Linked DNA regions of Haloglycomyces albus DSM 45210. The protein of the gene in region 1 binds, or shares a complex with, the protein of each later gene. Links are inferred from orthologs where the notes say so. Each region holds a gene or a part of one and is shown on either strand. Other genes may lie near its edges.

Region 1 (3,920 bases):
ATCATCGCGCCCGCTCAGATCCCCGCCGGACTGGTCTGCGCCATGGTCGGCACGCCCTACTTCATCTACTTGCTGTGGCGTTCTCGCGCCTAGACAATGAATCGCCGGAGTTGCGGCGCACACAGGTACGCGACCGGCCCGCGGCGAGTTATCATAGTCAGTTGGAACGCCGTGAACGCGGTATCGGTACAGTCCATCGTCAGACTCGTCGATCGGGGACGAACCTCGGTCTCCACCGTGAGGAACAGCACTCTCTCCCGGATCGGAGACGGTCGCCCTGAGATGTCATACCCGGAGGTTAGGTTAGGCCTGTGGCAAGCAATACGTACGAATCGTCCTCGAATTCAATCGTGGTGCGCGGAGCACGCGAACACAACCTTAAAGACATCGACGTCGATCTTCCACGCGATTCGCTCATTGTTTTTACCGGCCTCTCGGGCTCCGGAAAGTCGTCCTTGGCCTTCGACACGGTCTTCGCCGAAGGGCAGCGCCGGTATGTGGAATCGCTGTCGGCCTACGCGCGCCAGTTCCTGGGGCAGATGGACAAACCGGATGTGGACTTCATCGAGGGACTGTCTCCAGCGGTGTCGATCGATCAGAAATCGACGTCACGCAACCCTCGCTCCACAGTCGGTACGATCACCGAGATATACGATTACCTGCGCCTGCTTTACGCACGCATCGGTATCGCCCACTGTCCGATCTGTCGCGAGCCCATCACCCGGCAATCTCCCCAGCAGATTACCGACCACCTGGCCAAACTTCCCGAACGAACCCGTTTTCAGGTGCTCGCGCCCGTCGTGCGTCGACGCAAGGGAGAGTACGTCGACCTCTTCCACGACCTACAGCAACAGGGGTACGTGCGCGCTCGCGTCGACGGGACGGTCTATACCCTCACCGACGTCCCCAAACTGAAAAAGCAGGAAAAACACGACATCGAAGTCGTCGTCGACCGCATCGCCCTGAAACCCAACGCCCTACAGCGGTTGACCGATTCAATCGAAACCGCTCTCGGACTGGCCGACGGAGTGGTGGAGATCGAGTTCGTCGACCAACCGGAAGACGACCCGGATCGCTTTCGGCGTTTTTCAGAGAAGCTGGCGTGCCCCAACGACCACCCGATCGCCCTGGAAGAAATCGAACCACGGACGTTCTCCTTCAACGCGCCGTTCGGTGCCTGCCCCACATGTTCGGGACTGGGAATGCGCAAAGAGGTGGACCCCGAACTGGTCATCCGCGACCACGCGGCCTCGATTCGCCAAGGAGCACTCGCACCCTGGTCCTCGGTCGGCATGGGCGACTACTTCCTGTATCAATTGATCGCACTGGGCGAGGCGATGGACTTTTCCGTCGACACGTCGTGGGACGAACTGCCCGAGAAAGCACAGAACGCGGTTCTGTACGGCTTCGACCGAACGCTCCAGGTGTCGTACCGCAACAAACGTGGACATCGTCGCGCCTACGAGACGCGCTTCGAAGGCGTCATTCCCTGGGTGCAGCGGCGACACGCCGATACCGATTCGGACTGGACCCGCGAAAAGTACGAACAGTTCATGCGCGCGATTCCCTGCTCCAGCTGTCACGGCGCTCGCTTGAAACCCGAGGTGCTGGCGGTGACGATCGAGGGCAAGAGCATCGCCGACGTGTGCGACCTCTCCATCACCGACGCCAAGGAGTTCTTCGCCGGATTTGAACTGTCGGAGCGCGACGTCATGATCGCCACTCCGATTCTGAAAGAAGTCAACGAACGTCTGCGCTTCCTGCTCGACGTCGGATTGGACTATTTGTCCCTCGCTCGCTCCGCCGGTTCACTGTCCGGTGGGGAAGCGCAACGCATCCGCCTGGCGACCCAGATCGGAGCCGGCCTCGTCGGTGTTCTGTACGTGCTCGACGAACCGTCGATCGGTCTGCACCAGCGCGACAACAATCGACTCATCAATACGCTCACCCGACTCCGCGACCTCGGCAACACGCTCATCGTCGTCGAACACGACGAAGACACCATCAATGTGGCCGACTACGTGGTCGATGTGGGTCCGGGAGCCGGCGAGCACGGCGGCCAAGTGGTCTATGCGGGTGACGTCGCCGGGTTGAAGGCCGATGAAGACTCGTTGACCGGCGATTACCTCGCCGATCGCAAGCGTATTGAAATTCCGCCGAGCCGACGGGTGCCGGACACCGATCGTCAAGTCGTCATCGAAGGCGCGCGTGAGAACAACCTGCGTGACATTACGGTACCGTTCCCCGGCGGAGCGCTCATTACCGTCACCGGGGTGTCCGGATCTGGAAAGTCGACCCTGGTCAACGACATTCTGTATAACACTTTGGCCGCCGAGATCAGTGGGGCCAAGCTTGTCGCCGGGAAACACCGCACGGTCACGGGAACCGAGAACGTGGACAAGATCGTTGGAGTCGATCAGTCTCCCATTGGACGGACTCCGCGTTCCAACCCGGCGACCTATACCGGAGTGTTCGACAAGATCCGCAAGCTGTTCTCCGGAACGCCCGAAGCCAAGGTACGCGGCTGGGGTCCGGGACGCTTCTCTTTCAACGTAAAGGGCGGGCGTTGCGAAACCTGCAGCGGAGACGGCACACTCAAGATCGAGATGAACTTCCTGCCGGACGTGTACGTACCCTGCGAAGAATGCCATGGGGCGCGCTATAACCGCGACACCTTGAAGGTGCACTACAAAGGCAAGACGATCTCCGACGTACTGGAAATGTCGATCGAGGAGGCGTCCGAGTTCTTTGAGCCGATTCAGTCGATTCACCGGCACCTCAAGACCTTGGTGGAGGTGGGCTTGGGTTACGTCAGATTGGGACAGAGCGCTCCCACGTTGTCCGGTGGAGAGGCTCAGCGCGTGAAACTCGCCTCGGAACTGCAGAAGCGGTCGACCGGCAAAACCGTCTACATTCTGGACGAACCGACGACGGGACTGCACTTCGAGGACATACGGCGTTTGCTGGGGGTCATCGAAGGTTTGGTGGACAAGGGAAACACCGTCATTACGATCGAGCACAACCTCGACATCATCAAGTCGTCGGACTGGTTGATCGATCTCGGTCCGGAAGGCGGCGACAAGGGTGGTGAACTGGTGGCCGTGGGGACTCCCGAGGAAGTCGCCGACATCGAGGCCAGCCACACCGGACGATTCCTCCGGCCGCTGTTGACGGGCAGCACGACGTCACCCGATTCAACCATTGCCGGTCAACGTGCCACCGCCGGAAATAAGGGAAAGATTATGCCGTAATCAAGTGCGCCGTCGCAACGGCGGCACACCGCGGACCGTCGCCCCGCCGATCCATTTCGGGTCGGCGGAGTTGCTTTTTTGGGTAGGGGTGCCGGTCACGGGCACCGTCAATCCGTCGGGTTCCATTCGTTGCGGCGGGGATCTCTAGTGTGATCATCACCCACATGAGCGGTGTCGGCATCCCGACAGAAGCGTCCAAGGCGTGTCGCCACCGTCAACCCCCATTCGCTCACTAAAGTGACACGCACCCAGAAACCGTTGCGCCCCAAAGCGCAACAATTCACTGCGAGGTTGTGTGGTAACACGAATACAACCGGCTGACGGACCGCTGAGGGCGACATAATGCCCTCGGCGGTCCCCTTTCTCGTTCTGGTGGCCATGGTGCTCAGTCCCCTCTTGCGCCACATTGTCACCCTGGCGGTCGCTCGTCGTCCCCCGATCCGGTTGTTCACCGCCGCCACGGTCGGCGCCGTCCTGGTCGTGCATTACAGCGCCACCGACCCCCTCCACTATCTGGCCCTCGGGGTCACCGTTCTGGCCGGGCTGCCGGCCGTGTGGATAGACCACTACCAATTCCGCTTGCCCGATCTCTTGACTCTCGGCCCATACCCGCTTTTGGCCGCCGTCGTGATCGCCACCGCCGACGCCGATCGTATGGTACGAATCCCG
Region 2 (4,605 bases), 1.3 Mb from region 1 along the record:
GGTCGAGAACACGGGCGCCCGGCCGATCCCAGTTGGCGTGCAGTTCGGTGACGGTCACCCGCCCCGCCTCCTGCCAGGCCCGAAAGCGGGCTACGACGCTCTCGTCTCCCGCCTGCTCGATCCAAACGCCTCCGTCTCGCAACGGTTCGACGGCGGCATCTGTGTGCACGTCGATTCCCGCGTCCACGAGGGCCTTGGTCGTCTCCGAAGCAAAGGACGCCGCGACCCTCACGGCCTCGTGCAAGGCTTTCCAGGCCGCAGCGCTGTACAGGCCCGGGGAGACGCGTGGGCTGGTACGAAAGAGAACGATGTCGGTCATGATTCCCGCTTTTCCGCCGCCGGGAGGATGTCGTCGATGAAGTTCGCGCACCACTGCAGGAGCGCGATACCCTCGATCGGTTTTCCACCGACCGGGGAGGTCTTAGGTCGAGGCAGCGAGATGAGCTGCGCCGGTTCTTTATAGGTGGCCTCCGGATAGAGCCGCTTGAGTCGCAGCTGTTTCGAATCCGGCAGGGTCACCGGCGAGAACCGCAGATTGCGTCCCTGCAGGCTGACGTCGCGCAGCCCCACATTGCGCGTCATGATGCGGAACCGAGCGAGGTGATAGAGATTCTGCACCTGCTCGGGCGCGGGGCCGTAGCGGTCGGTCAGCTCTTCCTCGACTTCCTTCAGTTCCGCATCGGTGCGGACTTCCGATATCTTGCGGTACGCCTCGAGGCGGAGACGTTCCACCGAAATGTAGTCGATGGGGACGTTCGCGTTGAGCGGCAACTCCACCTTCACCGGCTCGGCGGGCTGTTCGCCGTCCTCCTTGTACTGTTCGACCGCTTCCCCGACCATGCGGAGATAGAGGTCGAATCCCACGTCGGCGATGTGCCCGGACTGCTCGGCGCCCAGGAGGTTACCGGCTCCGCGTATTTCGAGGTCCTTCATGGCGACGTACATACCCGCGCCCAGTTCGGTGTGCTGTGCGATGGTGGCCAGTCGTTCATGTGCCGTCTCGCTGAGCGGCTTTTCCGACGGGTACAGGAAGTAGGCGTGAGCGCGCTCGCGACTGCGACCGACCCGGCCTCGGATCTGGTGTAGCTGGGAGAGCCCCAGTACATCGGCCCTCTCCACGATCAAGGTGTTGGCGTTGGGGATGTCGATGCCGGATTCGATGATGGTGGTGGACACGAGGACGTCGTACTCGCCCTCCCAGAAACCCTGCATGATGGTTTCCAGTTCCTTTTCGCTCATCTTGCCGTGCGCTACGACGATCCGCGCCTCGGGGACGAGCTCGCGCAACCTCTGGGCGGAACGGTCGATGGTTTCCACCCGATTGTGGAGATAGAAGACCTGCCCGTCGCGGAGGAGTTCGCGTCGGATCGCGGCGGCCACCTGCTTGGATTCCCACGCGCCCACGTAGGTCAAGACGGGGTGACGCTCTTCCGGTGGAGTGGTGATCTGCGACATCTCCCGGATGCCGGTCACCGCCATTTCCAGGGTGCGCGGGATGGGCGTCGCCGACATGGTCAGTACGTCGACCGTCGCCCGCAGGGCCTTCAGCTGTTCCTTCTGCTGTACCCCGAAGCGTTGTTCCTCGTCGACGATGATCAACCCTAGGTCCTTGAAGCGGGTTTCGGCCTGAAGGAGGCGATGCGTCCCGATGACGATGTCGACGCTGCCGTCGGTGAGTCCCTTCTGGATCTCCGCACCTTGGCGGGGGGTCTGGAAGCGTGACAGTTGTTTGATGTTGACCGGGAACTGTCCCATACGCTCGACGAAGGTGTTGTAGTGCTGACTGGCCAGCAGCGTGGTCGGAACGAGCAGTGCGACCTGTTTACCGTCCTGTACGGCCTTGAACGCGGCGCGAACCGCGATCTCGGTTTTGCCGTATCCGACGTCCCCGCTGACGAGCCGGTCCATCGGGATTCGATGCTCCATATCGGACTTGGTGTCGATGATCGCCGACATCTGGTCGGGCGTTTCGATGTAGGGGAAGGCGTCCTCCAGTTCCCGCTGCCAGGGACTGTCGGGCGAGAATTCGTAGCCTTCGGCAGCGCGGCGTTGCGCGTACAGCTGGATGAGCTCGCCGGCGATTTCTTTGACCGCCGAACGCGCCCGTCGTTTCGTCTTCTGCCAGTCACTGCCGCCGAGCTTGTGCACCGTGGGAGTTTCGCCGCCGACGTAGCGCGACAACTGGTCGAGGGCATCGGTGGGGACGAAGAGCCGGTCTCCGGGCTGGCCGCGTTTCGAGGGAGCGTATTCCAGCACCAGGTATTCGCGTTCGGCTCCGGCGATGTTGCGGCGCACCATTTCCACGAACTTCCCGACCCCGTGGGCGTCGTGGACGACGTAATCGCCCGGTTTCAGTTCCAGGGGATTGACCGCGCCGCGTCGCCGTACGGCCTTGCCTTTACGGGGCCGCACCGCCGCGAGCGCCTTGCCGCCGAGAATGTCGGCGGCGGTCACGACGACGAGGTTGGAGCTGTCGTCGAGGAATCCCTGTTGGATGTTGCCGGTGCAGGCGGTGACCTCACCGGCGGTGAAGGTTTCGGGTAGGGAGGCGACGTGTGCGCCCACTCCGGCGTCACGCAGTTGTTCGGCGGCGCGTTCGGCCCCTCCGAGTGCGGGGTAGACGACGGCGATGGCCTTTCCGTCCTTCTTCCACCTGCTGATGTCGGAGATGAGTTTGTCGGAGTCGGAGTGGTACCGGGGTGTGGAGCTGATTTTGAGGTCGACGGTGGCGGTGTGGTCGGCGACGGACGCGGATTCTCCTTCGCCGGTGATGGCGGCCAGTTCGGCGGCGACCGGGTCGTTGTCGTCGGGTTCGGAGGCGAATGGGGAGAGGCTCCACCAGCTTTGGCCGGATTTGAGTGCCGTGGTGCGCGCTTCGGCGAGGTCGCGGAAAACCGCTGCGCCCAGATCCACGGGGGCCGAACCGCCGGCGGCCGCCGCTTCCCAGGAGGCGGCGAGGAATTCATTGGACGTCTGTGCCAGGTCGACCGAGCGAGTGTGGATGCGTTCGGGGTCGATGGCGACGGTGAGGGTGTCGTTGGGCAGGGTCTCGTTGAACAGTTCGAGTTGGTCGGCTCCCACCAAGAGAGGAATGAGGGATTCCATTCCTTCGGTGGGGATGCCTTGGGAGATTTTTTCGGCCATGTCGGCGAGGCCGGGCGTCTCGGTGGCGATGTCGGCGGCGCGGGAGCGGATGGCGTCGGTGAGCAGTAGCTCTCGGCAGGCAAGGGCACGTACGGAGTCGACTTCGTCGAGGGAGCGCTGATCCGCCACCGAGAATTCTCGGATGGTGTCGATTTCGTCGCCGAAGAACTCGATACGAACGGGGTGGGCGCCCGTCGGTGGGAAGAGGTCGAGAATCCCGCCGCGTAGGGCGTACTCGCCGCGCTTTTCCACCAGGTCGACGCGATGGTAGGCCAGGCCGGTGAGTTGTTCGGTCAGTTCGGTGAGGTCGATTTCGTCGCCCACTCGCACTTCGAGTGGGGCGCGATGGCCGAGGTTTTTCATTTGCGGCTGTAGCGCTCCGCGCACCGGGGTCACGATGATGCGTGGGGTGTCGCCGGTGTGCAGACGGTGGAGGAGGTCGAGACGTTGCGCGACGGTGTCGCTGCGGGGTGAGAGGCGTTCGTGCGGCAGGGTTTCCCAGGCGGGATAGTAGGCCACGTCGTTTTCGGGCAGATATGAGCTGAGAGCCTCGACCAGTTCTTCGGCCTCCCGGCTGGTGGCGGTGACGGCTAGGACCGTGCGGTCGCTGGTGACGCTGAGGTGGGCGAAGGTCAAGGAGTGTGCGGCGGGCACGGTTACGATGTCTACATCAGAGTGTCGGTCTTCGGCCAGCCGAGTGAGCCGACGCAACCCGGGGTTGTTCGCGGCGGCTTGGAGAAGCGCGCTGAGTGCGGCGGGCGCGTGTTCGGGTGTGGTGGGCGATGTGGTGGCTGGCACTGAAATGCTCCCGAGATGATGGTCGCTTGCTGGATTATGCGGTGGTATTCACGCAGTCGCTCCCGCTGCTCCTGGCGAGGAGGATACCAATCGCTTTCGGTTCTCCGTCCTACCTTGCCGGTGGGTTCGTCGCGAGTGAAGTCCCCACACGAGTGGGACCACTCCGCCGTTGAGATTCGAGAACCGGTCGATCGTAGCGCATGCGAGCGACATCGGCACCGTGTTTTAGGCCCGATCCGCCATGCTTTAAAGTGAGGTTTATGGAGCTTTGCCGGGTTTATAGTAATAAGTCTTACTTTTTGTTCTATTTTATCCCGGCCGAGCTTCGGTTACTTCTGGGTATTGCCTTAGGCAATTCACATTGATATATTCAATTCCAAGAATTCAAATGTCGCTTATGCACCGAAAGCGGCATTTGTCGTAATTCCTGCTATCTCGCCGGAGGTTCCCGTCATGAGACGTTTCCGATATCTTGCCCTGACATTCGTGGCCGCCGTGGTGGCCGCGTTGTCAATACCCGCGAGCGCCTCAAGTGCCGAACCGCTCGACTACGTAGCCATGGGCGATTCCTTCGCCTCTGGAGCCGGAGCGGGCGACTACTTCGAGTCCAACAGCTGGAAAGGTTCCGGCTGCTATCAGTCCACTAATGCCTACGCGCCGTTG

What was found. Proteins that work in one complex are often made in the same cells at the same time.
Region 2: the proteins of uvrA (region 1) and mfd are in contact, whole or in part, in a crystal structure (PDB 4DFC), measured with the Escherichia coli proteins. The link is inferred for Haloglycomyces albus DSM 45210 from one-to-one orthologs.

The regions. Positions count from the first base shown.
Region 1 is NZ_AZUQ01000001.1:3,250,103-3,254,022, reverse strand. The notes cover bases 1-3,451. They hold uvrA (excinuclease ABC subunit UvrA), read left to right. Parts: upstream 1-311; coding sequence 312-3,251; downstream 3,252-3,451. Other genes in these bases: HALAL_RS0115025 (iron ABC transporter permease), read left to right, coding at 1-93. Also shown: HALAL_RS0115005 (prepilin peptidase), read left to right, coding at 3,594-3,920. UniProt on the Escherichia coli protein: The UvrABC repair system catalyzes the recognition and processing of DNA lesions. UvrA is an ATPase and a DNA-binding protein. A damage recognition complex composed of 2 UvrA and 2 UvrB subunits scans DNA for abnormalities.
Region 2 is NZ_AZUQ01000001.1:1,928,008-1,932,612, reverse strand. What follows is about bases 116-4,251. They hold mfd (transcription-repair coupling factor), read right to left. Parts: upstream 3,943-4,251; coding sequence 316-3,942; downstream 116-315. Other genes in these bases: HALAL_RS0109065 (nucleoside triphosphate pyrophosphohydrolase), read right to left, coding at 116-319. Also shown: more of HALAL_RS0109065, read right to left, coding at 1-115; HALAL_RS0109055 (SGNH/GDSL hydrolase family protein), read left to right, coding at 4,396-4,605. UniProt on the Escherichia coli protein: Couples transcription and DNA repair by recognizing RNA polymerase (RNAP) stalled at DNA lesions. Mediates ATP-dependent release of RNAP and its truncated transcript from the DNA, and recruitment of nucleotide excision repair machinery to the damaged site.